One region of the Nocardiopsis mangrovi genome, then DNA from elsewhere that is predicted to be linked to it. Evidence: riboswitches for the same ligand, from Rfam matches in the RefSeq annotation. Region 1 holds a riboswitch; each other region holds the start of a gene.
The links. Region 1 has a riboswitch for cobalamin ahead of ACFO4E_RS05430 (putative cobaltochelatase). Riboswitches for the same ligand answer to the same signal wherever they lie in the genome.
Positions count from the first base shown of each region.

Region 2: another riboswitch for cobalamin. It lies ahead of ACFO4E_RS19965 (energy-coupling factor ABC transporter permease); the one in region 1 lies ahead of ACFO4E_RS05430 (putative cobaltochelatase).
Region 3: another riboswitch for cobalamin. It lies ahead of ACFO4E_RS17605 (ribonucleoside-diphosphate reductase subunit alpha); the one in region 1 lies ahead of ACFO4E_RS05430 (putative cobaltochelatase).

Region 1 is NZ_JBHSFQ010000003.1:344,438-354,322, reverse strand. It holds gene ACFO4E_RS05450 (LLM class F420-dependent oxidoreductase) at 1-924, opposite strand, end outside; gene ACFO4E_RS05445 (hypothetical protein) at 1,028-1,288, opposite strand; gene ACFO4E_RS05440 (hypothetical protein) at 1,373-1,705, opposite strand; gene ACFO4E_RS05435 (hypothetical protein) at 1,904-2,128, opposite strand; cobalamin riboswitch at 2,341-2,469, shown strand; gene ACFO4E_RS05430 (putative cobaltochelatase) at 2,526-4,640, shown strand; gene cobO (cob(I)yrinic acid a,c-diamide adenosyltransferase) at 4,694-5,296, shown strand; gene ACFO4E_RS05420 (GNAT family N-acetyltransferase) at 5,354-5,932, opposite strand; gene ACFO4E_RS05415 (cobyrinate a,c-diamide synthase) at 5,929-7,317, opposite strand; gene ACFO4E_RS05410 (cobalamin biosynthesis protein) at 7,726-8,136, shown strand; gene ACFO4E_RS05405 (FBP domain-containing protein) at 8,692-9,183, opposite strand; gene ACFO4E_RS05400 (TetR/AcrR family transcriptional regulator) at 9,254-9,823, shown strand.
Region 2 is NZ_JBHSFQ010000021.1:44,526-54,410, forward strand. It holds gene ACFO4E_RS19950 (energy-coupling factor ABC transporter ATP-binding protein) at 43-930, opposite strand; gene cbiQ (cobalt ECF transporter T component CbiQ) at 927-1,679, opposite strand; gene ACFO4E_RS19960 (energy-coupling factor ABC transporter substrate-binding protein) at 1,692-2,024, opposite strand; gene ACFO4E_RS19965 (energy-coupling factor ABC transporter permease) at 2,027-2,755, opposite strand; cobalamin riboswitch at 2,785-3,005, opposite strand; gene ACFO4E_RS19970 (N-acetylmuramoyl-L-alanine amidase) at 3,303-3,827, shown strand; gene ACFO4E_RS19975 (hypothetical protein) at 3,863-4,015, opposite strand; gene ACFO4E_RS19980 (alpha/beta hydrolase) at 4,376-5,389, shown strand; gene ACFO4E_RS19985 (NADP-dependent oxidoreductase) at 5,790-6,695, shown strand; gene ACFO4E_RS19990 (S9 family peptidase) at 6,951-9,233, shown strand; gene ACFO4E_RS19995 (SDR family oxidoreductase) at 9,473-9,885, opposite strand, start outside.
Region 3 is NZ_JBHSFQ010000017.1:57,665-67,549, reverse strand. It holds gene cutA (divalent-cation tolerance protein CutA) at 1-270, shown strand, start outside; gene ACFO4E_RS17630 (hypothetical protein) at 267-1,031, shown strand; gene ACFO4E_RS17625 (hypothetical protein) at 1,383-2,135, opposite strand; gene ACFO4E_RS17620 (sigma-70 family RNA polymerase sigma factor) at 2,393-5,158, shown strand; gene ACFO4E_RS17615 (NYN domain-containing protein) at 5,510-7,168, shown strand; gene ACFO4E_RS17610 (hypothetical protein) at 7,212-7,766, shown strand; cobalamin riboswitch at 7,955-8,171, shown strand; gene ACFO4E_RS17605 (ribonucleoside-diphosphate reductase subunit alpha) at 8,313-9,885, shown strand, end outside.

The DNA of each region.
Region 1 (9,885 bases):
GAGGCGCTCGGCGATCCGGGGCAGCGGGCCCACCAGGGCCAGCCCGTCGGCGAGTTCGTCGGGCACGGCGTCGACGGCCTCGGCTCGGCGGCCGGCCAGGAACAGGTCCTGCACCTTGTGCGCCGCCTCGGCGAACCCCAGCCGGACGAACACGTCGAGGTGGAAGTTCCGCTCCCGGGCGCCCATGCCGCCGATGTAGAAGGCGTAGGGCGCCTTCGCCAGCCGCAGCGCCTCGCGGGTGTCGTCGTGCTCGACGACCGTGACCGTGCAGGCGATGTCGAAGCCGGCGGGGGCGCCGGCGAGCGCGTCGGCGTACAGCGGCGGGCTGAGTAGCGGGTGGTAGAACATCGGGACCCAGCCGTCGGCGATCTCCGCCGCCAGCGCCACGTTCTTGGGGCCCTCCGCACCCAGGTACACGGGGATGCGCGGGCGCAGCGGATGGGTGATGGACCTGAGCGGCTTGCCCAGGCCGGTGCCGCCGGGGTAGGGCAGCGGGTAGTGCGGTCCGCCGCCGGTCACCGGTGCCTCGCGGCGCCACACCTGGCGCATGATGTCGATGTACTCGCGGGTCCGCTGCAACGGGCGGGGGAAGGGCCGGCCGTACCAGCCCTCGACCACCTGTGGCCCGGACACCCCGATCCCCAGCCGCAGCCGGCCGCCGGAGAGGTGGTCCAGGGTGAGGGCGTGCATGGCGGTGGCCACGGGGGTGCGCGCCGACATCTGGGCGATCGCGGTGCCCAGTCCGATGTTCCGGGTCCGCGCGCCGTACCAGGCCAGGGGGGTGAAGGCGTCGGAGCCGTAGGCTTCGGCGGTCCACACCGACGTGTAGCCGAGCGCTTCGGCGGCGCGGACCGACTCCGTGGCGTCGTCCGCGGCGGCCCCCCAGTAGCCCACGGCGAGACCCAGTTCCAGATCGTCGGCCACCTGCGCTCCCTCGGTCGTCGTCGCGTCCCTGCGGCGCATACTAGAACGTGTTCCAGTTCGAGGGAAGGGGAGCCGCAGGCGATCCGGTGCCCCGAGCGGGCGGTCAGCAGCCTCCGCCGCCGTCACCACCGCCGCCGTCCCCGGAGGATCCGCCGTCGCCGCCGCCGCGGCCATGGCGGCCACCGCCGCCCGAGGGGCTCACGAACTCCGCGAGGACGCCGATCAGGATCAGCAGGCCGAAGCCCAGGGCGACCCACTTCCCCCAGGCGGGCGGCTCCCTGTCCTCGCGGGGGGTCGTCAGGTAGTCCAGAAGCCCGCCGATCAGCGGGTCGGCGGCCATGGGCATCGCGGTCGCGATGCCCATGGCCGCATCGAGGAGGAAGCCCGCGATCACCCGTACCCCCGGCCGTTCGCGCTGCCGGCTCCGGCCGGGCGGGAACGGCCGGGATCAGTCGCCGCCCCCGCCGCCACCTCCACCGCCGTCGCCGCCACCTCCGCCGCTGTCTCCTCCCCAGCCGCCCCACCCGCTCGATCCGCCGTCGTGCACGGCCTTGTCGCCCCCGGCCGCGTGGCCGCCGCTCCCGCCCGGGTAGCCGTCACCGTAGGAGCGCGGTCCGGAATCGCTCCCTCCTCCGTCTCCGCCGCCTCCACGGCCGCCCCGCCGCCTCCGCGGCCGGGTCGTGCTCGTGTTGTAAGCGGGACGGCCGCGCAACGCCGCCACCGCCAGCACCACGACGATGCCCCCGATCGCGATCAGGAACAGCGCCTCGATGAAACCCATGCCCGTCCTCCCTTCTCGACTGCCCGCCTTCGATCGCGCCGTCTGCTCTGTCCGGAGACGATCAGCCGCCTCCCCGCCGTCCCAGTGGTCGCTGCCGGAGAACCCCGTCGTCGCCGGAGGGGTGGTCCCGGCCGCGGGAGCCCGTCTCGATGACGCTCACGCCCGCCTCTGCCCACCCGTCCGCTCCGTGCGGCCGGATCAGCATCCACCCCCACCGCCCCCTCCGCCTCCGTCGCCGCCTCCTCCGCCTCCGCCGCCGTCCGACCAGCCTCCGCCGTAGTACCCGGCCCCGCCGCCGGGTGTCCGCCGCCGGGGCGGCGTGCGCCCGCCCGAGCGGTTGAGGGCCAGGCCGGCGAGCCTGACGATCAGCAGCACCACGACCGCGGCTCCCATGACGGTGAAACCCAGTTCGACGACGCCCACATCCGCCCCTTCCTATCCGCCCCGCCTTCCGGGGGCGGCTGCGGCGGCGGGATACCCCATTGGGGGTCGTCCATGCCGGTCCGGGCGATTCGGCCGGATCTGGCCTGGTCGTCGCCCGGTCGGAGGCACCCGGCGGCCGGAGGACCCGCGCAGGCGTGTGAGATCGTGGTGGGCGGCGCCGACCGGCGGGGACCGTGATGCCCCGCCGTCAGCAGGAACCCGGTGCGAATCCGGGGCGGTCCCGCCACTGTGACCAGGGAGCGAACCCGCGACCATCGCCACTGCCGGAGGTCCCGGTGGGAAGGCGGCGGGGGAGCGGCGATCTGGGAGTCAGGAGACTGCGCGGCGCCACGACCGACCCCTATGGGCGTGGACTCCCGAGGAAGGACCGAACAGCGTGGGCGCTTCCGCTCGCTACCCCTTCACAGCCGTCGTCGGCATGGACGACCTGAAACTCGCCCTTCTGATCAACGCGGTATCGCCGGCGGTCGGCGGGGTGCTGGTCCGCGGTGAGAAGGGGACCGCCAAGTCGACGGCGGTGCGCGCCCTGGCGGCGCTCCTGCCCGGCATCGGCGTCGTCCCCGGGTGCCGCTTCGCCTGCGACCCCGCCGCCCCCGACCCCGGGTGCCCCGACGGGCCCCACGACCCCGGGGCCGCCGCCGATCAGCGCCCCGCGCGCCTGGTCGAACTGCCCGTCGGCGCCAGTGAGGACCGCCTCGCCGGCTCCCTCGACCTCGAACGCGCGCTCACCGAGGGGGTCAAGGCGTTCGAGCCGGGGCTGCTCGCGGCGGCCCACCGCGGCGTCCTCTACGTCGACGAGGTGAACCTCCTCCACGACCACCTCGTCGACCTGCTGCTCGACGCCGCCGCGATGGGGACGTCGCACGTCGAGCGCGAGGGCGTGTCGGTGCGCCACGCCGCCCGGTTCCTGCTCGTGGGCACGATGAACCCCGAGGAGGGCGAGCTGCGCCCCCAGCTGCTCGACCGGTTCGGCCTGACGGTGGAGGTCGCCGCGACCCGCGACCCCGCGCAGCGGGCCGAGGTCGTCCGGCGCAGGCTCGCCTACGAGGCGGACCCCGCCGCCTTCGCCGCCCGCCACGCGGACGAGGAGGCCGAGCTCGCCGCGCACATCCGCGCAGCCCGCACGCGGCTGCCCGGCGTGGCCCTCTCCGACGCCGCTCTGCGCCAGGTCACCGCGGTCTGCGCGGCCTTCGAGGTCGACGGCCTGCGCGCCGACATCGTCACCGCGCGCGCCGCCATGGCCCTGGCCGCGTGGCACGGCCGCGCCGAGGTCAGCGCCGACGACGTCCGCGACGCCGCCCGCCTGGCCCTGCCCCACCGCCGCCGGCGCGACCCCTTCGACGCCCCGGGGCTCGACGAGGACCGCCTCCGCCAAGCACTCGACCAGGCCCGCGACGACGACCCCGAACCCCCTGACGGCGGTTCCGGCGGGCCGGACGGCGCGCCGGACCGCGGCCCCGACGGCCCCGCCGGAACGGAGGACTCCGGGCCCGGGTCCGGGGAGCCGTCCGGCGCGGAACCCGCCGGCGGCCCCGGCCCGGACGCGCGGGCGGACGGTCCCGCGGGGTCCGGAGCCTCCGGGGCACAGGCTCCCGACGCCGACGGCGCGCAGACCCCCGGCGACGGCGGGCCGCCGCCCGGTGACACCCCCGGCCGCCCCTCGGAGGCCGACGGCACCCCCTCTGACGCCGCGCCCGCCTACCGGCCGCGGCTCTTCAGCGTCCCCGGTACCGGCGCCGGCGCGCCCGGCCGCCGCTCGCGCGCCGAGACGCCCCTGGGGCGCACCACCGGCGCCCGCGTCCCCGCCGAGCGCGTAGGCGCGCTGCACCTGGCCGCCACCGTGAACGCGGCGGCCCCGCACCAGCGCGCGCGGGGCCGCGCCGGCCGCGGCCTCGTCCTGCACCCCGCCGACCTGAGGGAGGCCGTCCGCGAAGGCCGCGAGGGCAACCTCGTGCTGTTCTGCGTCGACGCCAGCGGCTCCATGGCCGCACGGCAGCGCATGCGCGCCGTCAAAGGAGCGGTCCTGAGCCTGCTGCTCGACGCCTACCAGCGCCGGGACAAGGTCGGCCTCGTCACCTTCCGCGGACGCGGCGCCGAACTCGACCTGCCGCCCACATCCTCGGTCGAAGCCGGCGCACGCCGCCTGCGCGACCTGCGCACGGGCGGGCGCACCCCGCTGGCGGCCGGCCTGCTCCGGTGCGCCGACGTGCTCCGCGTCGAGCGCCTGCGCGACCCGCAGCGGCGCCCGCTGCTCGTGGTCGTCACCGACGGCCGCGCCACCCACGGGGGCTTCGGCGATGCCCAGCGGGCCGGCGCGCTGATCCGCGCCGGAGGGGTCCGCAGCGTCGTCGTCGACTGCGAGTCGGGGCCGGTGCGCCTGGGCCTGGCCGACCGGCTCGCCGCCGCGATGGACGCCACCCCCGTCCTGCTGGAGGAGCTGCGCGCCGACACGCTGAGCGGCCTGGTCCGGCACGCGCGCGGCGCCGCCTGACGCGTCGCCGCGGCAACGCGGGCAAGAGGAGGACGAGGAGAGAGAGGAGAGACATGCCGAAGGGCGTACCGGCCCACGTGCCCGATGACGGGCTCACCACCCGCCAGCGCCGGAACCGGCCGCTGCTGATGGTGCACACCGGCCCCGGGAAGGGGAAGTCCACCGCGGCGTTCGGGCTGGCCACCCGCTGCTGGGCGCAGGGCTGGGACATCGGGGTGTTCCAGTTCGTGAAGTCCGCCAAGTGGCGGATCGGCGAGGAGCGCGCGCTGCGCGTCCTGGGCGACTCGGGCGAGGGCGGCCGGGTCACCTGGAACAAGATGGGCGAGGGGTGGTCGTGGATCCGCCGGCCCGGAGCCGAGCCCGACCACGCCGCCGACGCCGCCGAAGGGTGGGAGCAGATCAAGCGGGAACTGGCCGCCGAGACTTATCGGCTCTACGTCCTCGACGAGTTCACCTATCCCATGAAGTGGGGCTGGGTGGACGTCGACGACGTCGTCGCGACACTGCGCGACCGCCCCGGCGCCCAGCACGTCGTGATCACCGGGCGCGACGCCGACCCGCGGCTCCTGGCCGCCGCCGACCTCGTCACGGAGATGGCCAAGGTCAAGCACCCCATGGACGCCGGGCAGAAGGGCCAGCGCGGCATCGAGTGGTGACCGCCGGCGCGGGTGCGGCCCGGCCGGTGCGCCGGCCGCACCCTTCCGTTCCGTACGTCAGGCCAGGTCGGTGCGGATGAGGCTGTAGACGGCGAGGTCGGTGCGCCCGGTGTGCAGCGGCATCGCGCTGCGCTCGACGCCCTCGAAGGTGAACCCCGCGCGTTCGGCCACGCCGCGCGACCCGGTGTTGGCCGTGCCCGCCTTCAGCTCGACCCGCTGGAACCCCTGGTCCAGCACCGCCCACCGGGAGACGGCGATCACCGCCTCCGTGGCCAGCCCGCGGCCGCGCGCCTGCGGCGCCAGCCAGTACCCCACCTCGGTGACCCGCGCCTTCCACGCGGTGCGGACCAGCCCGAACGAGCCGGCGAAGGCGCCCGTGGCGGTCTCGATCGCCGCCCACTGCTGGCCGTCACCCGACACCCGCGCGCTGGGCGCCTCCACCAGGCACCAGTGCTCGGCGTCGGCGCGCGTGAAGTCCCGCCCGGGTTCCGGCAGGGGGAGCCACCGCTGTGTGAGCGGGTCGCGGACCGCATTGTGGACCGGCCCGATCTCGGCCTCCGTGAAGGCGCGCAGGGTCAGGCGCTCGGTGCGCAGGATGACGGCGGGCATCGTCGACGCCCGCTCCGTCGCGGTCATGGCGCGCTCCCGTCGGCGAAGGCCCGCACCGAGCCCAGGAACCGGGCCGCGGCATCGGGGAACCCCGCCCAGTGCAGGTGGAGGTAGGAGGCGTTCAGACTGGCACCGGAGAAGCCCTCGCCGCCATCGGTTTTCCACTGCCAGGCCGGTGCCGCTCCGCGCTCGGGGGTGACGGCGGTGCGGTGGAACTCGTGTCCGCGCACCCGGGTGCCCGCGGTGGCCAGGACCGAGTCGGCGACGGCGACGGCGTGCCGGTAGCCCAGGGTGAGCCGCCCGGTCATGCGCGCCTCGGCGGGCAGCACACCGCACATCGGCGCACCGTCCAGGCTGCGCGCGAGGTAGAGCAGGCCGGCGCACTCCGCGGCGATCGGGGCGCCGCGGCCGGCCAGGCCGGCGACGGCCGCGCGCAGCGGCGCGTTGGCGGACAGTTCGGCGGCGTGCACCTCCGGGAAGCCGCCCCCCACGATGAGGCCGTGCGTGCCGTCCGGCAGGGCCGCGTCGCGCAGGGGGTCCACCGTCACCACATCGGCGCCTCCGGCACGCAGCAGTTCGGCGTGCTCGGTGTAGCCGAAGGTGAACGCGGCGCCGCCGGCCACCGCGACCCGGGGCGGTCGCGCCCCGGAGGGCGCGCCGATCTCGTCGGCGGCGTTCCACGCGGGGGCGGCCAACGGGGCGGCGGTGCGGGCCAGCGCCACGATGGCGTCCAGGTCGCAGGAGTCCGCGACCAGCGCGCCGAGCGCGTCGACCGCCGACCGCGCCGCCGCCGCGCGCTCGGCGGCCGGGATCAGCCCCAGGTGGCGCGACGGGGTCGCGACCGCCTCGTGCCGGCGAACGGCCCCCAGGACCGGCACGCCGACGCCGTCCAGCGCGTCGCGCACCAGCTCCTCGTGCCGGTCGGAGCCGACCCGGTTCAGGATCACGCCGCCCACGCGGACGCCGGTCTCGTAGGTGCAGAAGCCGTGGACCACGGCGGCAACGGACCGGCCGGCCCGGGCGGCGTCCACCACGAGGACGACCGGCGCACCCAGCAGCGCCGCGACGTGCGCGGTCGATCCGGCATCGCCCGGACCGTGGAAGCCGCGCGGTTCGGCGGCGCCGTCGAACAGGCCCATGACGCCTTCGACGACCGCGATCGTGGTGCCGGCCGCGCCGTGCCGGAACAGCGGTGCGACGCGGCCGGCACCGCACAGCACCGGGTCCAGGTTGCGGGGCGGGCGCCCGGTGGCCAGGGCGTGGTATCCGGGGTCGATGTAGTCGGGCCCCACCTTGTGGCCCGATACGCGCTCCCCGCGGGCGGCCAGCGCCGCCATGAGGCCCGTTGCGACGGTGGTCTTCCCGCTCCCCGAGGCCGGGGCGGCGATCACCACCCGTGGCACCTGCGCCATCCCGCGCCCCCGATCCCCCGTGGCTTCCGGTCATCCGACGACCGCCCAGGCTACGCGGCCCCCCGCCCTCCGCCGACGGCGGGAGGAGGCGGGGGTGGGAGGATGCGGCCGGAGACCGCGGACGCGACAGCGGCGCCGCGGGCCGGGTGCCGCGGGCTTGCGCCGGCGACCGAGGGCGGAGGCGGGAGGCGGGAGGCGGGCGATGAGGTGCGCGGACCCGGCCGGTGTCCGCCGGCGGTGCCGGGCGGCCGGTGGCCTCCGGCCCGTGCCCGGGAGCCCGCCGCGTCCGCGAGGACGATGCCGCGCCATTGGGCCGTTGAGAGCGGGTCACGCCGTGCCGGAGGGGCGATGAGTGCGGCGGACACCGGTCCGCCGGACGGCGCCGGTCCATGGCAGGAGCCGGCCTTGGTGGTGGGTGTCGGGGCGGCGCGAGGGGTGGCCGCCGCCGAGGTCGGCGCGCTCATCGACGCGGTGCTGGCCGGCGCGGGCCTGTCCCCGGCCCGGGTGCGGGCGGTGGCCACGGCCGACGCCAAGTCGGGCGAGGCCGGGATCCTGGCGGCGGCGCGCGAACGCGGCTGGGCGGTCATCGCCTATCCGGCCGCGGTCCTGGCCGCCGTCGACGTGCCGCACCCCAGCGAACGCGTCCGCGCCGCGGCGGGGACGCCCAGTGTGGCCGAGGCGGCCGCACTGCACTGCGCGGCGGAGGCGGGCGGGGGCGCCGACCTCGTCGTCGGCAAACGCGCGGCGGCGCGCACCACCGTCGCGGTCGCGCGAGAACGGGGCGACACGCCCCCGAGCGCGACGCAGGCCACCCGCTGACGACCGCGGCCACCGGGCACCGCCGGGCCCGATGGATATGCGAGCCGGTCGCCGCCTGCCAACGGCCCGGCACGGCGCCGCAGCGGCCGTCCCCGGCATCGTCGACGCGATGGGTGAATGGCGCGGGCAGACGGCCCGCCATCGTTGTGCGGTCGCCGGTGGTCCTGTGTGGGCTTGTTGCGCTGGGTGCCGCGACAGTGGGCGTGGGGTGCGCGGCGGCTCGTCGTCGTGGCGGTTCGGGGCGGTGTCGGCACCGTCGCGGGAGGCGGCGTCGGCGGACGTGGCCGCCACCGTTGCGCGGCCGCCCGGTGGCCCTGTGCGGCCCTGTTCCGGCGGATGCGGCGGCCGGGGGCCGCGCGGCGGTGGCCCGCGGCGCTCCGTCGCCGTCGTGTGCGCCAACGTGGTGACGGCGTCCGGGGACGTGGCCGCCGCCGTCGTGCCCCGTTCTGGCCGTGGCCAGGCGGGGGTTCCGTTCCGCCGGATGCCTCGGCGGCGGGCCGCACCGCGGGGACGGAGGCGGCGTACGGGGACGGGACGGCGGTGCCGGGTGGTGGGTCAGGAGGTCACCTTGGTGAAGAACGCGGCGAGGTTGGCCGTGGTCCGCTGGATCTTCTCCGCCAAGGTGATCGTCTCGTAGGACCGGGCGCCGGGGCCGGCGTCCTTCTTGCCGCGGACGTAGAGCGAGCAGGCGAGGTCGCCGCAGACGTGGATGCCCACCGAGTCGCCCTGCTTCCCGGCCTTGCCCGCTTTGGCCGCGACCATCAGGCGCACGCCCCCGGTATGGGTGGTCACGCACAGCGAGCACATGGCACGCCGCGTCTCGCCCGGGGTGGGGGCGGGGCTGCGCAGCGCGAGGGCCCGCGGCCCGCCGTCGAGCTCGGCCACGAGGTAGGCGCGGTCAGGGGCCCGGGGGTCCCGCCAGCCGAGGTAGTCGAGGTCGTCCCACGGTCGTTCGGCCAGGTCGCGCGGGACGTACAGGCGCCGGGCCTCGCCCTTGGTGCAGTTCACGAACGCGGCGCGGATGTCGCGCTCCGTTATCGGGTTCACGTGGCGTATGCTAATTTGCCTAAGGGTATTAGGCAAATGCCATAAACTCGTGAAAGCGGGGAGGACGGCCATGGCGCGTGCGGGGCTGACCACGGAGCGGCTGGCCCGGGCGGGCGCGGAGCTCGCCGACGAGGCCGGCTTCGAGCACGTGACCGTCTCGGCGCTCGCCAGGCGGTTCGACGTCAAGGTCGCCAGCCTGTACTCGCACGTGCGCAACTCCCAGGACCTCAAGACCCGCATCGCCCTGCTCGCTCTCGAGGAGCTCGCCGACCGGGGAGACGCGGCACTGGCCGGGCGGGCCGGCAAGGACGCCTTGGCCGCTCTCGCCGGCGTCTACCGCGATTACGCCAGGGAGCACCCCGGCCGCTACGCGGCGGCGCAGCTGCGGCTGGACCCGGCGGCGGCCGCCGGCAGCGCGGGCATCCGGCACGCCCGGATGACACGCGCGATCCTGCGGGGCTACGACCTGGCCGAGCCCGACCAGACGCACGCGGTGCGGCTGCTGGGCAGCGTCTTCCACGGCTACGTCAGCCTGGAGATGGGGGGCGGTTTCAGCCACAGCGCTCCCGACACGGAGGAGACCTGGGAGCGGATCATTGACGCGCTCGACGCCCTGCTGCGCAACTGGCCCGAGGCATGAGGCCCCCGATGGCCGGCGGACCGCCCGCCGGAGCGGCCGGACGCCCCGGTACCCCGATCACC
Region 2 (9,885 bases), on a different contig from region 1:
TCCAACCGCTGGGAACCGCCAACGCTCCCGCGCCGGCGGTGGCTAGCCGTTCTCCACGAGCAGTTCCACCTCCTCGGGGGTGGCGGGGGCCGGGGCGGTGGCGGGGAGCAGGCCCGCGCGGCGCAGGGCCGAGGCCGTCCCGGGGGCCCACGGCGGGCGCAGCCGGGCGGCGGACAGGAGTCCGCTGTCGGCGAGGACGGCGCGCGCCGGGCCGGTGGCGAGCAGCCCGCGGTCGAGGACCGCCGCCCGGTCGGCCCAGCGGAAGGCGAGGTCGACATCGTGTGTGGAGACCACGAGCGCGGTGCCCGCCGCGCGCAGCCCTTCCAGCGTGCCGAGCAGCGATTCCACTCCGGCGGGGTCGAGTCCCGCGGTCGGCTCGTCCAGCACCAGGACCGATGGCCGCATCGCCAGCGCGCCCGCCAGGACCACGCGCTTGCGCTGGCCGTAGGAGAGCAGGTGCGTCGGCCGGTCGGCCAGTCCGGCGATGTCGAGCGCGTCCAGGGCCCAGGCCACGCGGTCGCGTACGCCCTCGGCCGGCAGCCCCAGGTTCATCGGGCCGAAGGAGACGTCCTGCCGGACGCTCGCCGAGAAGAGCTGGTCGTCGGGGTCCTGGAAGACCAGTTGGGCGCGCCGGCGCAGCGCGTCGCGGCCGGAGCGGCTGCGCGGCACCGGAACCCCGTCGAGCCGCACCGTGCCGGCGTCCGGGGTCAGGCTGCCGGTCAGCAGCCTCAGCAGCGTCGTCTTGCCGCCCCCGTTGGGGCCGAGGACCGCCAGCACCTCCCCGGCGGCGGCCTCGACGGTCAGCCCCGTGAAGACCGGTGCGGTCCCGCTGTAGCCGAAGGCCAGGCCGTGCCCGGAGAGCGCAGCGGGGGCCTCGTGGACGTCGGGGCCGGCTCCGGCGGTGGGGACGGCGGGCGGTCCAGCGGTCACGGGCGGACTCCGTAGGCGTAGGTGAGGGTCGCCGCGGCGACCAGGAGCGGTACCCCGGCGGCAGCGGCGACGGCCGCCGGACGCAGCGGCAAGGGTTCCAGGAGCACGCGCAGGTCTCCGGTGTAGCCCCGGCACTCCAGCCCGTGCTGCATGCGCCGCGCGCGGTCGTAGGAGTGGATGAAGAGCGCGGCGCCCAGCGATCCCAGGGACCGCAGCCGCGCGTTCCACCCGCTGTAGCCCAGCCGGGCGGCCTGGCCGGTGCCGATGCGCCGCGAGGTGTCCAGCACGACGAACAGCATCCGGTAGACGAGCGCCACCACCTCCACCAGCGCGGCCGGCAGGCCGATCCGGGTGAGCCGCGGCAGCAGTTCGGCGAGCGGGGTGGTGAAGGCGAAGCCGAGCTGGCACACCAGCGCCGCCGCGGCTCGGGCGCTGATCTCCGCGGCCCGGGCCGCGCCGTCGGGCGCCCACGCGACCGTCCCCGCGCTGCCCCCGACGCTCACCAGCAGTGTCACCGCACCGGTGAGGATGAACGCCAGGGGCGCCCATGCCGCCCGGGCGAAGGCCCGCGGCGGAACCCCCGCCGGACCGAGGGCCGCCGCCAGGGCGGCCACCGCCGCCAAGGCGGCGCCCGGCCAGGCCGGCAGGGCCAGTGCGCACACGATCAGGCCGCCGAAGAACGCCCCCTTGACGGCGGGATGGACGCGCCGCCACGGGCTCCGGTAGGCCGCAGCGTCGATCGCGAGCACGCCGCGCGCCGCTCAGCCGGCGTCGGACGCGCCCGCGGCGGGAGGCCGGCCCGCCCGCAACCGGTTGCGGGTCCGGACCGCCCCGAAGTAGTACCCGATCACCCCCGCGCCGATGGCGGCCTGAAGGGCGAACAGGCCGGATTCGATCTCCCCAGAGGGCGCCTCGTAGAGCGGGGCGAACCAGGGTTCGTAGCCGGGGTGCGTCTCGGCGACGGCGTCCTCGGCCTGGCCGTCGGCGCCGCTGAAGGGCTCGGCGAGGTGGTCGCCCGAACCGATCAGCAGGGGCAGCACGGCGATCGCGGCGGCCACCGCGACCAGGATCCAGGTCGTCACGGTCTTGGGCACGGTCACGCCGCCTTCCCGTCCGCCGCCGCCGTGGCCGCGCCACCGCCGGCCGATCGGCGCAGCACTCCCAGGCGCAGCAGCTCACCACGGCTCGCGGTGGTCAGCAGCCGGATGATCACCACGGTCACCAGGCCCTCGATGATCGCCAAGGGGACCTGGGTGACGGAGAAGATCGCGCCGAACTTCACGAACGCGCCGAGCAGGCCGCCCGACGGATCCGGGAAGGCCATGGCGAGCTGGAGGCTGGTCACCGTGTAGGTGCTCAGGCTCGCCAGCGCCGCGCCCGTGAACACCGCCGTGCCCACGGCCGTGGTCTCGGGGAGGGAGCGGGCGGCCGCGCGCACCAGGCGGTAGGACCCGTAGCCCACCCACGGGCCCACCACGGCCATGGAGAACACGTTGGCGCCGAGCGTGGTCAGCCCGCCGTGCGCCAAGAGCAGCGCCTGGAACAGCAGCGTGAGCGTGCCCAGTGCCGCCATGACGGGCGGCCGGAAGAGGATCGCGCCCAGGCCGGCGCCCGTGGGGTGCGAGCAGCTGCCGGTGACCGAGGGGATCTTCAGGGCCGATAGGACGAAGCAGAAGGCGCCGGACGCGCCGAGGAGCAGCTTGGCTTCGGGGTCGGCACGGACGGCGGCGGTCAGGGAGCGTACGCCGTGGACGACGAAAGGGGCGGCCGCGGCGGTCCAGGCGGCGGCGTGCTGCCAGGGCAGAAAGCCTTCGGCGATATGCATGTCAGGGGACCCATCTCCAGCACCTCGTGGACGGTCGTCGCGCCGTGGCCGGTCTCCTGGCTTGCGGGTCGCCGCCCTCTGCCGGCCTTCCCAGCCGCGTCCGGGCGGACGCGTCCAGTGGCCGTCGCCGTCCTGGCCGCCGCCGGCGACGGCGGAGGTGGGACGGGGCATCGGACTACCCGTTCACAGTGGCGAGGGCCGCGCCGGTTTCCCACCGGACTTCCCGAACACCACGGCCCCACGACAGTACGGCGGCGCGCGGTCCCGCGCAATAGCCCGCCGTCCATCCCGGGGAGTGCCCGGCGCCGCGAGGGTGCCGCGTCCACCGCGCCGGACCGCCCACCGCGGCGCGTGCCCACCACGCCGCAGGAGCGGCCGTTCGGCGGCACTGCGCGGCTCCGCCGAACTCGGCCGCACGAAGGACGACGTTGCAGGTCAGAGCGGTTGGGTAGCGATACCGGACGAAGGGACCGGTGCTGTTCGCCGATCCGTCCCATGTTCACCCGCGCCGCGCTCACGCGGGGCTTTCACCGGCCGGGAGGTACCCATGATCGACATCGTCACCCGCGCGAAGTGGGGCGCACGCCCCCCGCTGGACCGCACGCCCGTCCAGCTCTCGCAGCGCACCGAGTTCATGGTGCACCACTCCGAAGGACCCACGACGCAGACGGTCAAGGAGATTCAGGCGATCCATATGGACGAGCGTGGCTGGTCCGATATCGGCTACAACTTCCTGATCGACAACGACGGCCACATCTACGAGGGCCGCGGCTGGACCACCCAGGGAGCGCACTGCCCCAACCACAACGTCTCGGCCATCGGAGCGTGCATCATCGGCACCTACTTCACGGTGCTGCCCTCACCGAAGGCACTGGCGTCCATGCAGGCCCTGTACGCCGAGGCGAACCACCAGACCGGCCGGACGCTGACGCGCATGGGGCATCGCGACGGCCGCGACACCGACTGCCCCGGCGACGCGCTCTACGCGTGGGTGCATTCGATCTTCGGCCATGCGGCCCCGGACTCCCCCGTGTCCGCGCCGCAGCGGCCCGACACCCTGGAGTGGCCCTGATCCGGTCGGGCCGTGACGGGGGCGCCCACGGCGTCCTAGCGGGTCCCGCCGAGGGTGGGGACCGAATCCAGCCCCAGCGGGTCGGGATCGATCCTCGGCACCGGGACCTCGCGGTTCCAGCAGCCCGTCAGTGACATCGACGCCACCAGGAGGATCGTGGCGACGAACCTGCCCACTGTGACCGCCATGTCCATCTCCCCCACTTCGACCACCGGTACGCGCTACCCGCGGCCGCGGAGCCGAACCCCACCCGATGCGCCGCCGTTCACCCGACGCCATGGCGCGACCACGGTACGCGATCACGACGGAATCGGACCGGTGATCCGGCGGACACCGCCGGATCTGCGGCAGCCCACCGGGCAGGGCATTGCGAACGGGGCCGCCGTGGAAACCGCCCCGACCCCGTTTCCCCTGCTCACGGCGTGGGCAGCGGGACCCGGGGGGTTCTGAATGCCCGTGCCGCGCGGGCCCGGACGGCGGCGGCACCGCCGAACGGCCCGGGCGGCGCACGCTCCTGGCACCGCACCCCCGGAAAGGAAGGCAGCGCCATGTCGTCGAACCGAGTCGTCCTGGAGCAGGCCGCCCAGGAGATGGCGGACGCCACCGCCACACCGCCGTTCATCTACCAGCTTCCGCCCGACGAGGGCCGCCAGGTCCTGGAGGACCTGCAAGCCGGGGAAGGCGTGCCCAAGCCCGAGATCGATGAGGACTGGGTGACCGTTCGGGGCGGCCCCACCGAGCAGGTGCCCGTGCGCATCGTGCGCCCCGCCGGCGCCTCGGGGACGCTTCCCGTGGTTCTGTACATCCACGGCGCGGGGTGGGTGTTCGGCAGCGCCGCCACCCACGACCGGCTGGTGCGCGAGATCGCGGTGCGCACCGGGTGCGCCGTGGTGTTCCCCGACTACGACCGGTCCCCTGAGGCGAGGTACCCGATCGCCGTGCAGCAGTGCTACGCCGTCGCCGAATGGGTGGTGGCCGAAGGGGCGGGTCAAGGGCTCGACGCGTCGCGCATGGCGGTGTGCGGCGACTCGGTCGGCGGCAACATGGCCATCGCGATGACCCTGCTCGCCAAGGAGACGGGCACCATCGGGCTCGCCGGCCAAGTCCTCTTCTACCCGGTGACCGACGCGAGTTTCGACACCGAGTCCTACCACCGATTCGCCGACGGGTACTACCTCACCCGCGAGGCCATGATCTGGTTCTGGGACCAGTACACCACCGACCCCAACGACCGGGCGCAGATCACCTGCTCCCCCTTGGGTGCGCGCACGGACCAGCTCACGGGCCTCCCGCCGGCGATGGTGATCACCGGCGAGGCCGACGTGCTGCGTGATGAGGGCGAGGCCTACGCCGCCCGGCTGCGCGAGGCCGGGGTCCCGGTCTCGGCGATCCGCTGCCAGGGCATCATCCACGACTTCATGATGCTCGACGCGATGCGCGACACCAGCGCCTGCACGGCCGCCATGGAGATGTCCACCCTGTTCCTGCGCCGTGTGCTCGACACCGGCGGCGCGGCGATACCCCGCCAGGCGGGCTCCCGGGCAACGGCCCCGACCCGCTGACGCGCCCGCGGCCACCCGACGCGCCCCGGGCCCAAGGCCCGGGGCGCCGACGCCGCGCTCCGGGGGTCTCGCCGGTGCCGCGATCCGGCCGGCCACACCGCGCCCGCTCCAAGGAGACCGCCCAGCCGCATCGCGGCCCCTCGCCGCCCCCTCGTCAGCGACGCCGCTGAACACGCCGCGCGGTCGGCGTCCGGCCAGGCGCGCACCCCACACGGCCGGAGAACCGGAGTGCCCTCGTTCTCCGGAGATCCACCGGCCGAGGACGTCGATCGGGCCCCCGCCCGACTTGCATCTGACACTGACGTCAGCTCTTAGGGTGCTCGGTGTCGGCGCTCGCCGAACATCCACCCCACTGATCTCACGAACGGCCGGTTCAGGCCGCGTGGAAAGGCACGACGTCATGCGCGCAGTCCGATATCACGAGTACGGCGGTGTGGAGACCCTCGTGGTCGAGAAGGTGCCGGACCCGCATCCCGGGCCCGGCGAGATCCGCATCCGCGTCGCGGCGGCCGGGGTCAACCCCATCGACTGGAAGGTGCGCTCCGGTGCCGCGCGCGAGATGCTCCCCGTGGACCTGCCCGCGATTCCCGGGCGCGATGCCGCCGGCGTGGTCGACGCGACCGGCGACGGGGTGCGGGGGGTGGGCATCGGCGACCGTGTCTTCGGGCTGGGCGGCGTCACCGGCGCGACAGCGGAGCTGGCGGTGCTCTCGGCCTGGGCCCACACGCCCGCCGCGTGGACCGACGAGGAAGCGGCCGGTGCCGGCCTGGCATCCGTGACCGCGATGGGCGGGCTGAAGGCGCTCGGTCCCCTGCGGGGGCGCACCCTTCTCATCGAGGGCGCCGCCGGAGGCGTGGGCAGTGCCGCGGTCGAGATCGCGGTGGCTCAGGGTGCCACCGTGATCGGGACGGCCGGCGAGCGCAACCACGGGTTCCTCACCTCTCTCGGCGCCGTTGCCACCACCTACGGAACCGGCCTCGCGGAGCGCCTGGCCGACCTGGCTCCGGACGGTGTCGACATCGCGCTCGACACCGCGGCCTCCGGATCCCTGGCCGACCTCGTCGCGATCGTCGGCGACCCGGCTCGCGTGTCGACGGTCGCCGACCACGCCAACGCGCGGCGCCTGGGCGTGCATCCGGCCAACGCGGAGAACGACTCCACGCTCCTCGCTCAAGCGGGCGAACTCGGCCGGCAGGGCCGCTACACACCCCGCATCGAGCGGACCTACCCGCTCGAACGGATCGCGGAGGCGCACGCCTACGCCGAGCGCGGACACACACGGGGAAAGATCGTGGTCCGCGTCTGAGCTCCCCCCACCGTTCGGGGCCTCCCGCGGCTCGGCACGTTCCCTGACAGGGAACCGGTCGGGCACGGAGGCATCGCCGACCTGGCGCTCGGCCTGGTCAGCGGGTGTGCGTCAGGGACGGACGGTGAGCTGCGAGTGCTGCGGTTCGCCCCCTCGGCGCGGCGAGAGCCGGTGGTCGTGCTCACAGTCGGATTGACACCGACGCGGCGTCACAGTGTTGCGTGGTCGGCCTGGCCCCTGACGAAAGGCTCCGACGTGATCGACCCGGCCGAGCACATCCAGCTCACCGACACCGACTACGCCCGCGCGGAACAGATGCTCGCCCCGTACCGGGCCCGGCTGATGCCACGGGCCGCGGTGGTACCGCAGTGGTCCGACGACGGTGCGCGATTCCGGTACCGGTCCGGGGCGCGGCACGTCATGGTCGACCCGGCGGCGGGCACCCGGCGGGACGCGTTCGACCACGAGCGGCTCGCCGCGGCACTGTCCCAGGCGTCCGGACACGCGGTGGTGGCCGACGATCCGCCGCTCACCTCGGTAGAGTTCGAGGCCCCCGGCCAGGACAGGGACGTGATCCGGTTTACGGCGTTCGACACGCGGTGGGAGTGGTCGGATCGAGCCGGGACCTGCACGCGGATCGAGGGCGGCCCCCCGGTGGGGCCGGGAGAGATCGCGTCACCGGACGGGGCGTGGGTGGCGTTCCGGCGGGCCGGCGACGTTTGGGTGCGCAGCCGGGACGGGCAGCGGGAGTTCGCGCTCACCGACGACGCCGAGCCGCATTGGGACTACGGCGGGCTGCCCGAGGCGGGGACGAAGGCGAAGCTGGCGATGCTGGGGCTGGAGTCGGTGCTCGTGGCGGCGTGGTCGCCGGACTCCACCCGGCTGATCACCCACCGGATCGACCAGCGCGGGCTGCCCGAGCAGGTCGTCGTGGAGGCCGCCCCGAAAGGCGGCGGACGGCCGGTGGCGCATCGTGTGCGCTACCCGATGCCCGGCGACGAGGCGCAGGCGACGATGTCCTGGCACGTTTTCGACGTCCGCACGGGGCACAGTGTGGCCGCCTCGGGCGAGCCGGAGGTCCTGGTGTCTCCCTACGCCCTCGAACGGCGCTGGTGGTCGGGGGAGAAGGGGGACGCCGTCCATATCCTGCACCAGTCCCGGGACGGGCGCACCCTCGCACTGCGCCGCCTCGCCCCCGGCTCCGGTGCGGTGACGACGCTGATCACCGAGACCGGTCGGACCCGGGTGGACCCCTCGCCGTACCTGCACGTCCCGCCCATGGTGCGCGTCCTGGGCTCGGGGGAGATCCTGTGGTGGTCCCAGCGCGACGGCTGGGGTCACCTCTACCTCTACTCGGCCGACGGCGAACAGCTCGGGCAGGTCACCCGGGGACAGTGGCTGGTCCGCCGGATCCTGCGGGTCGACGAGGAGCGCCGCCGAGTGTGGTTCCTCGCCTGCGGGCTGAACGAGGACCCGTACGTCCGTCAGATCTGCCGGGTGGATCTCGACGGTGGCGGGTTCGTGCGAATCACCGACGACGACCTCGACCACGACGCGGTCGGCCCACCGGACGGCGGCTACCTCGTCGACCGCGCCTCGACCGCCGCCCGCCCGCCCCGCACGAGTGTGCTCGGCGACGACGGCCAAGTGCTGGTCGAACTCGAGGCCCCGGACTCGACCGCGCTGGAGGCGGTCGGGTGGAGCCCACCCGAACGGTTCCGGACGACCGCCGCCGACGGGCACACCCCGATCTACGGGCTGCTGTGGCGCCCGCACGGTTTCGACCCGGCACGGCGCTACCCCGTCATCGACCACACCTACCCCGGACCCAATATCCACCGAGCCTCACCGGCGTTCGGCGACCTGTTCACCGGAGAGCCCGAAGCGCTGGCCGCGCTCGGGTTCGCGGTCGTCGCGCTCGACGGCCGGGGCACCCCGGTGCGCAGCAAGGCGTTCCTCGACCACTCCTACGGGGACCTGGGCATGGCCGCAGCACTGGACGACCACGTCGCCGCCATCCGCGAGCTCGGGCGACGCCACACCTGGCTCGACACCGACCGGGTCGGGATCACCGGCCACTCCGGCGGCGGGTTCTTCACGGTCCGGGCCCTGCTGGCCCACCCCGAGATCTACTCGGTGGGGGTCGCGCAGGCCGGCGCCCACGACCTCTCGATCTACCTGCCGTTCTGGGTCGAGCAGAACCACGGCGAGATCACCGAGGAGAACCGTCGAGCGCTGGTCAACACGCTGTGGGCCGGCGACCTGCACGGCAAGCTCCTGCTGATCGACGGCGAACTCGACGACAACGTGCTCCCCCACCAGAGCCTGCGCCTGGTCGACGCGCTCATCGACGCCGATGCCGACGTGGACATGCTCCTCGTGCCCGGAGTCGAGCACGGCTTCCACGGCCGTCGCCACTACGTCACACGGCGCACCTGGGACTACCTCGTGCGCCACTTGCACGGCACCGAACCTCCGGCCTACCGCCTCGCACCGTTCCCCACGATGCCCGACTGGGCCGTCCAACCCTCCGGTTAAGCCTGATCCAGGTCGGTAACGGGATCGGCGTTCACCCGCTCGGCCGGTCCCGGGGCGGGCTCTGCTCGCGCGGGGAGTGTCCTCGGGCCTCCGGGGGATCGGAGGCCCGAGGACGTCGGGCGGGCCCGTGGCCCCGCGATCGGCGATCGGCGGCGTCCGGGCCCGGCCGCCGCGGGCCTCCACGGTTCCGCCCGTCCGCGCCCGCACCGGGCCCCGTCCGGTGCGGGCGCGGATCGCCGTCAGCCCAGGCCGCCCGTTGCCCGCAGGTTCTGCCCGGTGAGCCAGCGCGCGTCCGGTCCGGCGAGGAAGGCGACCACGTCGGCGATATCGGCCGGGCGGCCGAGTCTGCCGAGCGGCGTCATCGCCGCGATCCGGCCCAGCGCCTCGGGCGGGTTGTTCCCGAAGAGCAGGTCGGTCTCGACCGGCCCCGGCGAGACGGTGTTGACGGTGATCCCGCGCTCGGCGAACTCCACCGCGGCCACCCGCGTGAACTGCTCCAGCGCCGCCTTGCTCGCCGCGTAGGCCGCCGCACCGGGCTCGGCCAGGGCCGTATTGAGCGAGGAGATGTTCACGACCCGGCCGCCGTCGCGCATCCGGCGCCCCGCCTCTCGCAGCGCGAAGAGCGGGGCCTTGGCGTTGACCGCCATGACGT
Region 3 (9,885 bases), on a different contig from region 1:
ATCGCCCGCGCGGTGGTCGACCGCCGCCTCGCCGCGTGTGCCCAGGTCGGCGGCCCCATCACGAGCTTCTACCGGTGGCAGGGCGAGGTCCAGGCCGACGAGGAGTGGACCGTCGTCATGAAGACCGCCGCGGACCGCCTCCCCGACCTCATCGCGCACGTCCGCGACCTGCACTCCTACGATGTGCCGGAGATCATCGCCGTGCCCGTCGTGGGCGGCGACCCCGAATACCTCGCCTGGCTGGCCGACGAGACCCGGCCCGCCGGGTGAGCACCGCCGTCGTCCTGCTGCACAGCCCGCTGTTCACGGCCGCCCAGTGGGGCGGCCTCCCCGGCGACCTGCGGGCGCTCGGCGCGCACGTCACCGTCCCCGAGATCACCGATGACGACCGGCCGCCCTACGCCGCCCGCTACATCGCCCGCGCCAGCCTGGAGATCGCCGAGCACGCGCCCGGCGGTCCGCTGCTGCTCGTGGCGGCCGGCGCGGCCGGGCCCCTCCTGCCCGGGATCGGAGCGGCCCGGCGGGCCGCCCACCGCCCGCCGGCGGGCTACGTGCTGATCGACGCGCTGCTCCCCCAGCCCGGCGCCGCCACCCGCGAAGCCCTGCACGCCGCCCAGGCCGCCCCCCATGCGCCGTCCGCCCCGGCGGACGCCGCCGTGCCCGCCCCCGGCCACCCGGCCGGCGCCGCGGCGACCGCTCCGCGCCCGCGGCCCGCGGGCTTCTACACGGAGCAGCTGCCGTCGGTGGCCGACTGGCCCGACGCCCCGTGCGGCTACCTGTACGCCGGCGTGTACGGATCCGACGGCGGGCCGGCGGCCGGGCGCGATCGGTGCTGCTCCGCTCCGGAGCCCTCCCCCGGGTGGCCGGCGGAGCGCGGCGGCGAGGTCGGCGCCGGCGGCGCACCCTACGGACCTGGGGGCGAGCGGGGCGCCCGGCTGGCCGCGCTGCGCGGCTGGCCGGTGGAGCACGCGCCCGGCGCCACCGGTGCCGACCTGGCCCGCGCCCTGCTCGGCCTCGCCTCCCGGATGTAGCCCGCCGGCCGCTTTCCGCGGCCGGAGCCCGCTGCCGCCCACCACGTGATCCGTTGGCGTGGTGAGGCGCGCCCGCCTCCCCTTGCGGACGCGCCTCGGGAGCCGCCGCTCGGCGGCGCTCCCCGGATCGCGAGCCGGTGCCGGCGGCCGCCCGTCCTACGGGCCAGAAGGCCGCCGGCGCACCGCTGCGCGATCCCGTCGCCGGAGTCCGGGGCAGGACTCCGGCGGTGCCGGCCCGCGCGCGCTCGCCCCCTCTGCGAGTCGCGCCGGACCGGCCGGCCGCCGGCACCGGGCCCCGCCCCCTCGACGGGGCCACGCGGTGCCGGCGGCGTTCGGGGGGACCGGGCCCGATCACCCGTCCACGGGACGCCCCACGTCGCTCAGGAAGGCCAGCGCGGCGCGGTGGGAGCCGGGCAGGAGCGCGCTCCACAGCTCCGCGGCGTGCTCGCGGGCCAGGCTGGTGCGCAGCCGCCGCAGGCGCCCGTCGAGGCCGGTCGCGACCGGCGCCAGCACCGCCACCCTGCTGCGGGTGAGCCGCGCGATCGTCTCCCCGCGGTGGAAGAACCGGCGCAGTTCGTGGCCGAGCACGATCATCCGCGCCGTGCGCCGCCAAGGGTCGAGCCGCCGGTCCAGGGCGACCAGGACCAGCCGGTGGGTCGCCGACGGCGGCAGCGCCGGCCCCGCCGCCTGGTACAGCTCGCCCAACCGGGCCCGCAGGTAGGCGGCGGTGGACAGGCCCGTCAGCGGGTCCTGGCAGTCGTCGCGCGCGTGCTGGGCCTCGACCCAGCCCTCGGCGAGGGCCTTCACCAGCGGCATGGGCGGCGAGGGCCAGTGGAGCACATCGGAGAGCGCGGCGAAGTCGTCCAGCGCCGCTCCGATGCCCACCCCTGAGCGCGCCCGCGACCGGCCGAAGCGCGCGCACATCGGCGACATGTCCGCACCCGAGACGGCCGCCGCGCACACGGCGTCGATGGCGGGGGCCCACCAGTCGTCCGGGGGATCCCAGCCGGTGGCGCGGCTCCGGCGGCACCACGCCTCGCGCAGCCGGCGGCCGGCCCATGCTCCGTTCAGCAGCTCCGCACCGCCCGCCTCATATCCGCCCATCGCCTCGCTCCCTCCGTTGCCGAGCCCGCGCCCCTGCGAAGCGGGCACGTTTCCGGCGCCGTCACCCATTCACGGACTTCGGTGGCGGCTATGACACGAGTGCGAGATATTTTTTTTCGGGATGTTCCCGGAGTGAGACAGGGACCGGCCGGACGGCCGCGCCCACCAGGGCCGGGACACCGCCGAGGGCCTCGCCGACAGTCGGCGGGGTGCGCAGCGAGGGGACGGGAGCCGGTATCAGCGGGGGAGGACAGGGGATGAGTGATCTCCAGAACGAGCACATAGAGCTACTGATCGGTGACGACGAGCTGCTGAGCGCGGTCCGGGCCGGGGAGACCGGGGCGTTCGCCACCCTCTACGAGCGGCACGACGCCGCGGCGCGCGGACTCGCCCGCCAGCTGGTGCGCGGCGACAGCGAGGTCGACGACGTCGTCGCCGAGGCGTTCACCCGCGTCCTGAGCGTCGTCATGCGCGGCGGCGGCCCCCGCGACGGGTTCCGCCCCTACCTGCTGACCGCACTCCGGCACGTGGCCTATGACCGCGCCCGCGGCGAGAAGCGCCAGGTCGCCACCGACGACATGGAGCGCTTCGACTCCGGGGAACCCTACGTCGATCCCGCTCTCGAGGGCCTGGAGCGGTCGCTGATCGCCCAGGCGTTCCTCTCCCTGCCCGAGCGCTGGCAGGCGGTCCTGTGGCACACCGAGATCGAGGGCGTGCGCCCCGCCGACGTCGCGCCGCTGCTGGGCATGAGCGCCAACGGCGTGGCCGCGCTCGCCTATCGCGCACGCGAGGGCCTGCGCCAGGCCTACCTCCAGATGCACCTGTCGGGGGGCGCCCCCGAGGGCTGCCGCCCGGCCCTGCGGCTGCTGGGCGCCTTCGTGCGCGGTGGCCTGGCCAAGCGCGACACCGCGGTCGTCGACACCCACCTCGACGGGTGCTCCGACTGCCGCGAGGTCTGCGCCGAGCTCATGGACGTCAACGTCGGCCTGCGCGGGATCATCCTGCCGCTGGTCGCCGGCCCCGCTGCCGCCGCCTACCTCGCCGGCCTGCCCTCGGGGGCGCTGGCGGGCGGCTGGTGGGGGCGCATGTCCAAGGGCCGGCAGCAGGCCACAGCGGCGGGTACGGCCGCCGCCGTGGTCGCCGCGGCGGTCGCGCTGGCGCTCGTCAGCGAGGAGGAGGCGCTGCGGCCGCCGCTCGGCGACCCGCCCCCGGCCGCCGCTCCGCCGCAGGACCCCGTGCCGCCCGGCGGCCCGGGCGCCGCGCAGCCGCCACCCGGCGAGCAGGACCCGGCCCGGCCGCCGTTCGTCCCGGCACCCGACGGGCCGGCGGTCATCCCGCCGCCCCAGGACCCCGACGACCCGGCGGCGCCGGTGGTCCCCGGCGTCCCCGCCTTCGCGGCGCACATCGACCCCGTGGGGGCGCTCGTGCCGGGGCGGCCCGGCATCGTCGTCCTCACCGTCGAGAACCGCGGCGACTCCGCCCCGGGCGACGTCGTCGCCGACATCACCCTGCCGAACGGCGTCCACCTCGACCAGGCCGGACAGGCCGGGAACGCGGCGCCCGCCCGGCCGGCCGGCGGCGGCTGGAGCTGCGCGGCCACCGGCGGCGGCGGAGAATGCGTCCGCACCGGGATGGACGCCGGGACGAACGTCACCGAGTACCTCGACGTCACCGTCGCCTCCCGCGCCGCAGCGGGCGACCCGCCCAGCGTGCGGGTCACGTCCGGCGACACCGCGGCGTCGGCGTCGGGCAGCCGCGGGGTCGATCCCGACGGCACCCCGGCGCGTTACGCCACCGCCGGGCCCGTGCGCGTCGAGACCGCGGGCAACGCCCTGCTGACGTGCGTCGACCCCGGCCACCCCGACCCCCGCCCGGAGTGGCCCTGGTGGCCCGCGCACGGGGCGCACGGCGCCGCGCCGTCCGTCCCCGATGCGGCCCCCGTGTCCGCCGCGCCGCGGCCTGCGGCGGCCGGTGCCGCCCACGACCCGCGGGCCCCCGCCGCGGCGGCCGCCCTGCCGGACGTCCCGTCGCCGTCCCCCGGCGGGGAGGGCGCACCGCCCTCGCCCCCCACTCCTCCCGCCCCGCCCACTCCGCCCGCGCCCTCTGTGCCGCCGGTCCCGGAGGAGCCGTCCGCCCCGGCCGAGCCCGAGCAGGAGACCGGGGCCCCCTCGGCGCCCGCACCCGCCCCCTCCGACGAACCGGACCCACCGGGCGACGGCGGCGGGTGCGCCGAGGCGCAGCAGCGCGCGGGCGACCACCGCGACAACGACTTCTGGGATATGCGGCCCATCGACCTCGACGACGACCCCGGCACCGCCATGTCGAGCTCGGCGGTGTGGAACCTGCCCGAGGGCGGCGGTGTGCGCTGGGCGGGCCTCTACTTCTCCGGGGCCGGCGATCCCGGCGCGGCCTCGGCGCTGCTGCGGGGCCCGGGGGCGGCGGGCTACACCGAGGTTGCCGCCGATGAGGTCGGCACCGTCGACCTGCCCGGGTACCCCGCGTACCAGGCGTTCGCCGACGTCACCGACCTCGTCCGGGCCCACGGCGGCGGCGAGTGGTGGGCCGCCGACATCCCCGCCGAGACCGGGGTCGGCACCTACGCCGGCTGGAGCCTCGTGGCGGTCGTTGAGGACGCCGGCGCGTCCTACAGCCAGGCGATGGTGCTCGACACCACCGCGAGCGTCTTCCACGACCGGCGCGGCCTGCGGCTGCCGCTGGCCGGGCTGCTCCCGGCATCGGTGCCCGCCACGGTCGACGCGGTCGCCTGGGAGGGCGACGCCGATCTGAGCGGCGACCGGGTGGAGCTGAACGGTGCGCCCCTCACTCCCGAGGGCGGCGACCGCGACCCCGACAACGCCTTCGCGGGGTCGGCCCGCGGAGCGGTGGGGCCCCCGATGGCGTTCGGCACCGATGTGGTCCGCTTCGCGGCCGTGCTGCCGCGCGACCCCGAACTGCGGCTCACATCGCGGGGTGACGCGTATCTCGCCGGAGTGGTCGCGGTGACCGCCCCGATGCGGACCTGACATTGTGGCGACCATCCGCCGGGACGTCCCGGCGGATGGTCCCGGGACCATCCGTCCGGCCAGGCCGGACGGGCCGGACCGGGCCGCGGCCGGGCCCGCGGAAACGGAATGGGGCGCCGACGGTGTCCGACTGGGGGGCGAATACCCCCAGCGGAACGGGTTTCGGTCCTCTGACCGGCGGCAATTCGTAGTCGTCTCCCGACCCTGCGTATCGGGAGCGGCACGCAAACCGCCACAGACTTGGCTAGGCTGTGGCGCGGCCTGTCTATATGGCCGAGTGCCGATCGCTGGAAAGTCCCGGTGCGAAACCCCCGGCCGGGCCACCTGGAAAATGGGAAGGGGCGGTGTCGCGTGGATCGCTGCGCGCTGTTCGTAGACGCCGGCTACCTCCTCGCCGACGGCGCGATGGCAGTGCACGGAACCCGCAATCGCGATTCCGTGTCATGGGATTACGCGGGACTCCTACAGCTCCTCAACGAAGTCGCACGCGACCGCACGGGGCTCCCGTTGCTGCGGTGCTACTGGTACGAGGCGACGGCCGACGGCCGCCGCACGCAGGAGCAGGACGGCATAGCCGACATCCCCGGCATCAAATTCCGAGCCGCGCGTATCCGTCCGGGCAGACGGGAGGGCGTCGAGAGCTACGTCCAACGGGACCTCACCACGCTCGCGGGCACCGGAGTGCTCTGCGAGGCCGTCCTCGTCAGCGGTGACGAGGACATGGCCCAGGTCGTGGCCGACGTACAGGACCTCGGGGTCCGCGTTACCGTCGTGCACATCTCGGTCGAGGGCAACTGGACCATCTCGCGTTCGCTGCGCCGCGAATGCGACGACCTCATCGAGATCGGGGCGGGTCACCTGCGCCCCTACGTCAACCTCCTCTCCGGGGCCGGCGGCTCGTCCGACGACACCGGAGAGACCACCACCCCGCTCGGCAACGGCCGGGCGCGCACGGGTCCCGATGTCCCCCGGCAGCCGGTGACCGCCCACCCCGCGTCCCCGCGGGTGGAGCCCGCCGGGCCGTCGTCGGGCGGGCTGGAGGCCATGTTCGCCGGGACCGGCGCCCAGCCGGCCATGACCGGCAGCGCCATGGACCAGCTCCGCGCCATGCGGCAGACCCTGGCCCAGCAGCGCGGGGGCGACCACCTGGCGCCGCAGGGCGCGGGCGGGGTCGACACCCCGCGTTCCGGCAACAGCGGACCCATCGACGTCAACGGGTTCCCGGCGGTCGGCCCCGCGCCGCCACCGGCGCCCGCCACCGGCGCGCACCCGAGCATGGCGGGCAACCCGCCCAACGGCGCCAACGCGGGCTACGCCCCGCCCGGCGCGGGCCCGGACCCGAGCATGATGGGCCAGCAGGGGGGCTACGGCGGGCCGCCACCGCAACAGCAGGCGCGGCCGCCACAGCCACCGCCGCCGCACCAGCAGCCGGCGCTGCCGGCCGCCGGATCGCACCGCGACCCGATGATGGGCGGCAACCAGTACGAGCGCGAGGCGCCACCCGCCCGGAGCGCTCCACCTCCGGCACCCGAACCCCGCTACGGCGGCAACACGGGAGGCAACCCCGGGTTCGGAGGTAACACCGGCCCAAACCCTATTTTTGGGGTCAGTACGGGAACTGAGTCCCGCTTCGGCGGCCCCGCCGAAGCACCCGCGGACTCAAGACCCGATACTGGCCCCCGCCCCGAACAACGGGTCCAGCACGGGCCCTACACCAACCCCTCCCGCACCGTCGGGTACGTCCCTCCCGGATCGTCGGGCGCGCGCACGATCGAGGACGCCGTGAATGTCGCGCGCCAGGAAGGGAACGACTTCGCGGAGTCCATCGCTCGCGATGCTCCGGCCCTGTGGCTGGAGGCGGTGCTCGTGCGCCGGCCCCGCATGCCCTCCGACCTGGAGGCGCGCCTGCTCCAGGGGTCGGCGCTGCCGATCGACTTCCTGCTGCGCGACGAAGTCCGCGACGCGCTGCGGCAGGGCTTCTGGAACGCGCTCGAACGCGCGCGGAGCTGATGACCGGGTGTGGCGGAGCGATGAGGACCTAGGGAGGGTGCCGGTGACCCGCGTGACGACGGCCGATCTCGACCGGCTGGAATTCCGGGCGGTGCAGTCCGGTGACCATGTCGAGGTCGCCGCGGAACTCCTCAGCCTGGCCAACCGGGTCGACTCCGACAGCGAGATCTCGCGCGCCGAGCTGTTCGTGCGCGCCGGCGAGCAGTGGGAGATGGCCCAGGAGTTCGAGCGCGCGTCGGCCGCCTACCAGCGGGCGATCGACGACGGCGGCGTGACCATCATCGACGCCCGCGCCCTCCAGGCGGGCGCGCTGTTCGAGCTCGACCTCGTCGACACCGCCTACGCCCAGCTGGAGCGGTTGCGCTCGGAAGGCCCGCGCAACCTGCCCACCTACATTCACATCGCCGAGACCCTCCAGGCGCACGACGACCTCAAGGGCGCCCACGCGTGGGCCACCCTGGGGGTCGAGCGGTTCCGCCACCAGGACGTCTCGCCGTATGTGCACGACCTCCTCATGGAACTGCTGCGCACCCGCTACCGGATCCGCGTCGACCTCGGTCTCGAGGAGGACGCCCTGGACCGCCTGATCGACGGCTGACCGCCGGCCGTGCCGACCGCCGCGCCCCGGTAACGGGGTGGCGGAGGACGGATCGCCGCCGCGCCCGCACACCGGTCGAGCGGGTACCCGCGCGCACCCGTTAGCACGGAACGGGTCGTCCTGTCATCCGCTGAGCAGCGTGACACGCGCTCATCTTGCGGTGTTCGCCGTTGGCTGCCCCTAGATGTAGTATCGCTCGCGCTGGTGGTTCACCGGGGCGCCTCCCCGGTGAGGCAAGAGGGAACCCGGTGCGAATCCGGGACTGCCCCGCAGCGGTGAGCGGGAACGACCGCCGTCAACGAGCACTGGGCGCACGGCGCCCGGGAAGCGACGGCCAGTAGGACCGGGCCGGATCCGGCCCCGGCGCCCGCGAGTCCGAAGACCTGCCACCGGTGTGCGCGCACGTCGCGCACTCGCAACGGGGCCTCGAGGGTGGGCCGCCGCGGATCAGGGGACGCCCGCCACGGGACCGACGTGGCCGCCCCTTGCCTGCGTGCCTCCCCGACAGGACCCGACCGGTCCACGTCTACCTGGTTGGAGCCACGCATGACCCTCGACACCGACACCGCCCCGGCGGGCGCGGCGCCCGCGCCGCCCGCGACCGACCCCCTGACGAGGGCCGCGTCGGTGGTGCACGAGGCGTGCGCCGGGCTCGCGGGCGTTTCGGCCGAGGCGATCCTCACCGAGGCCAGGCGCAGCCTCTACCCGGGCATCCGCCCCGACGAGCTGGAACTCGCGCTGGTCATGGCCGCCCGCGCCTTCGTCGAGGCCGACCCGGACCACTCGCACGTCGCCGCCCGGCTGCTGCTGGACAAGCTCCGCCGCGAAGCCCTGAGCTTCCTCGCGGGGCGGCCCGACGAGGCCGGCCAGTCGGAGATGGCGGGCCGCTACGCCGGCTACCTCGCCGACTACGTCGCGCGCGGCATCCGGCTGGACCAGCTCGACCCCGAACTGGCGTCCTTCGACCTCGGCCGCCTGGGCGCCGCCCTGCGGCCCGAGCGCGACCTGCACTTCACCTTCCTCGGCCTGCAGACCCTCTATGACCGGTACTTCCTGCACAGCGACGGCACCCGCTACGAGCTGCCGCAGGCGTTCTTCATGCGCGTGGCCATGGGCCTGGCCCTGCGCGAGGACGACCGCGAGGCGCGCGCCATCGAGTTCTATGAACTGCTGTCCTCGTTCGACTTCATGTGCTCCACGCCCACCCTCTTCAACTCCGGCACCCGCCGCGCCCAGCTGTCGTCCTGCTTCCTGACCACCGTCGGCGACGACCTCCAGTCGATCTTCCACGGGATCAGCAACAACGCCCTCCTGTCGAAGTACTCCGGCGGACTGGGCAACGACTGGACCCCGGTCCGCGGCATCGGCGCCCACATCAAGGGCACCAACGGCCAAAGCCAGGGCGTCGTCCCGTTCCTCAAGATCGCCAACGACACGGCGGTGGCCGTGAACCAAGGGGGAAAGAGGAAGGGGGCGGTCTGCGCCTATCTGGAGACCTGGCACATCGACATCGAGGAGTTCCTCGACCTGCGCAAGAACACCGGTGACGACCGGCGGCGCACCCATGACATGAACACCGCCAACTGGGTGCCGGACCTGTTCCTGCAGCGGGTCGAGAACGGGGGCGAGTGGACGCTGTTCTCGCCCGACGAGGTCCCCGATCTGCACGACCTCTACGGCGCGGAGTTCGCCGCCGCCTACACCGCCTACGAGCGGGCCGCCGACGCCGGTGGGATCAAGGTGTGGCGCCGGGTGCCAGCCGTCGATCTGTGGCGGCGCATGCTCACCATGCTCTTCGAGACCGGCCACCCGTGGATCACCTTCAAGGACCCCTGCAACCTGCGCTCCCCGCAGCAGCACGCCGGCGTGGTGCACTCGTCCAACCTGTGCACCGAGATCACCCTCAACACCAGCGCCGACGAGGTGGCGGTGTGCAACCTGGGCTCGGTCAACCTCGCCAACCACACCGGCCCGGACGGGCTGGACGCCGAGCGGCTGCGCCGCACGGTGCGCACGGCGGTGCGGATGCTCGACAACGTCATCGACGTGAACTACTACACGATCCCCGAGGCCGAGCGCGCCAACATGCGCCACCGCCCCGTGGGCCTGGGCCTCATGG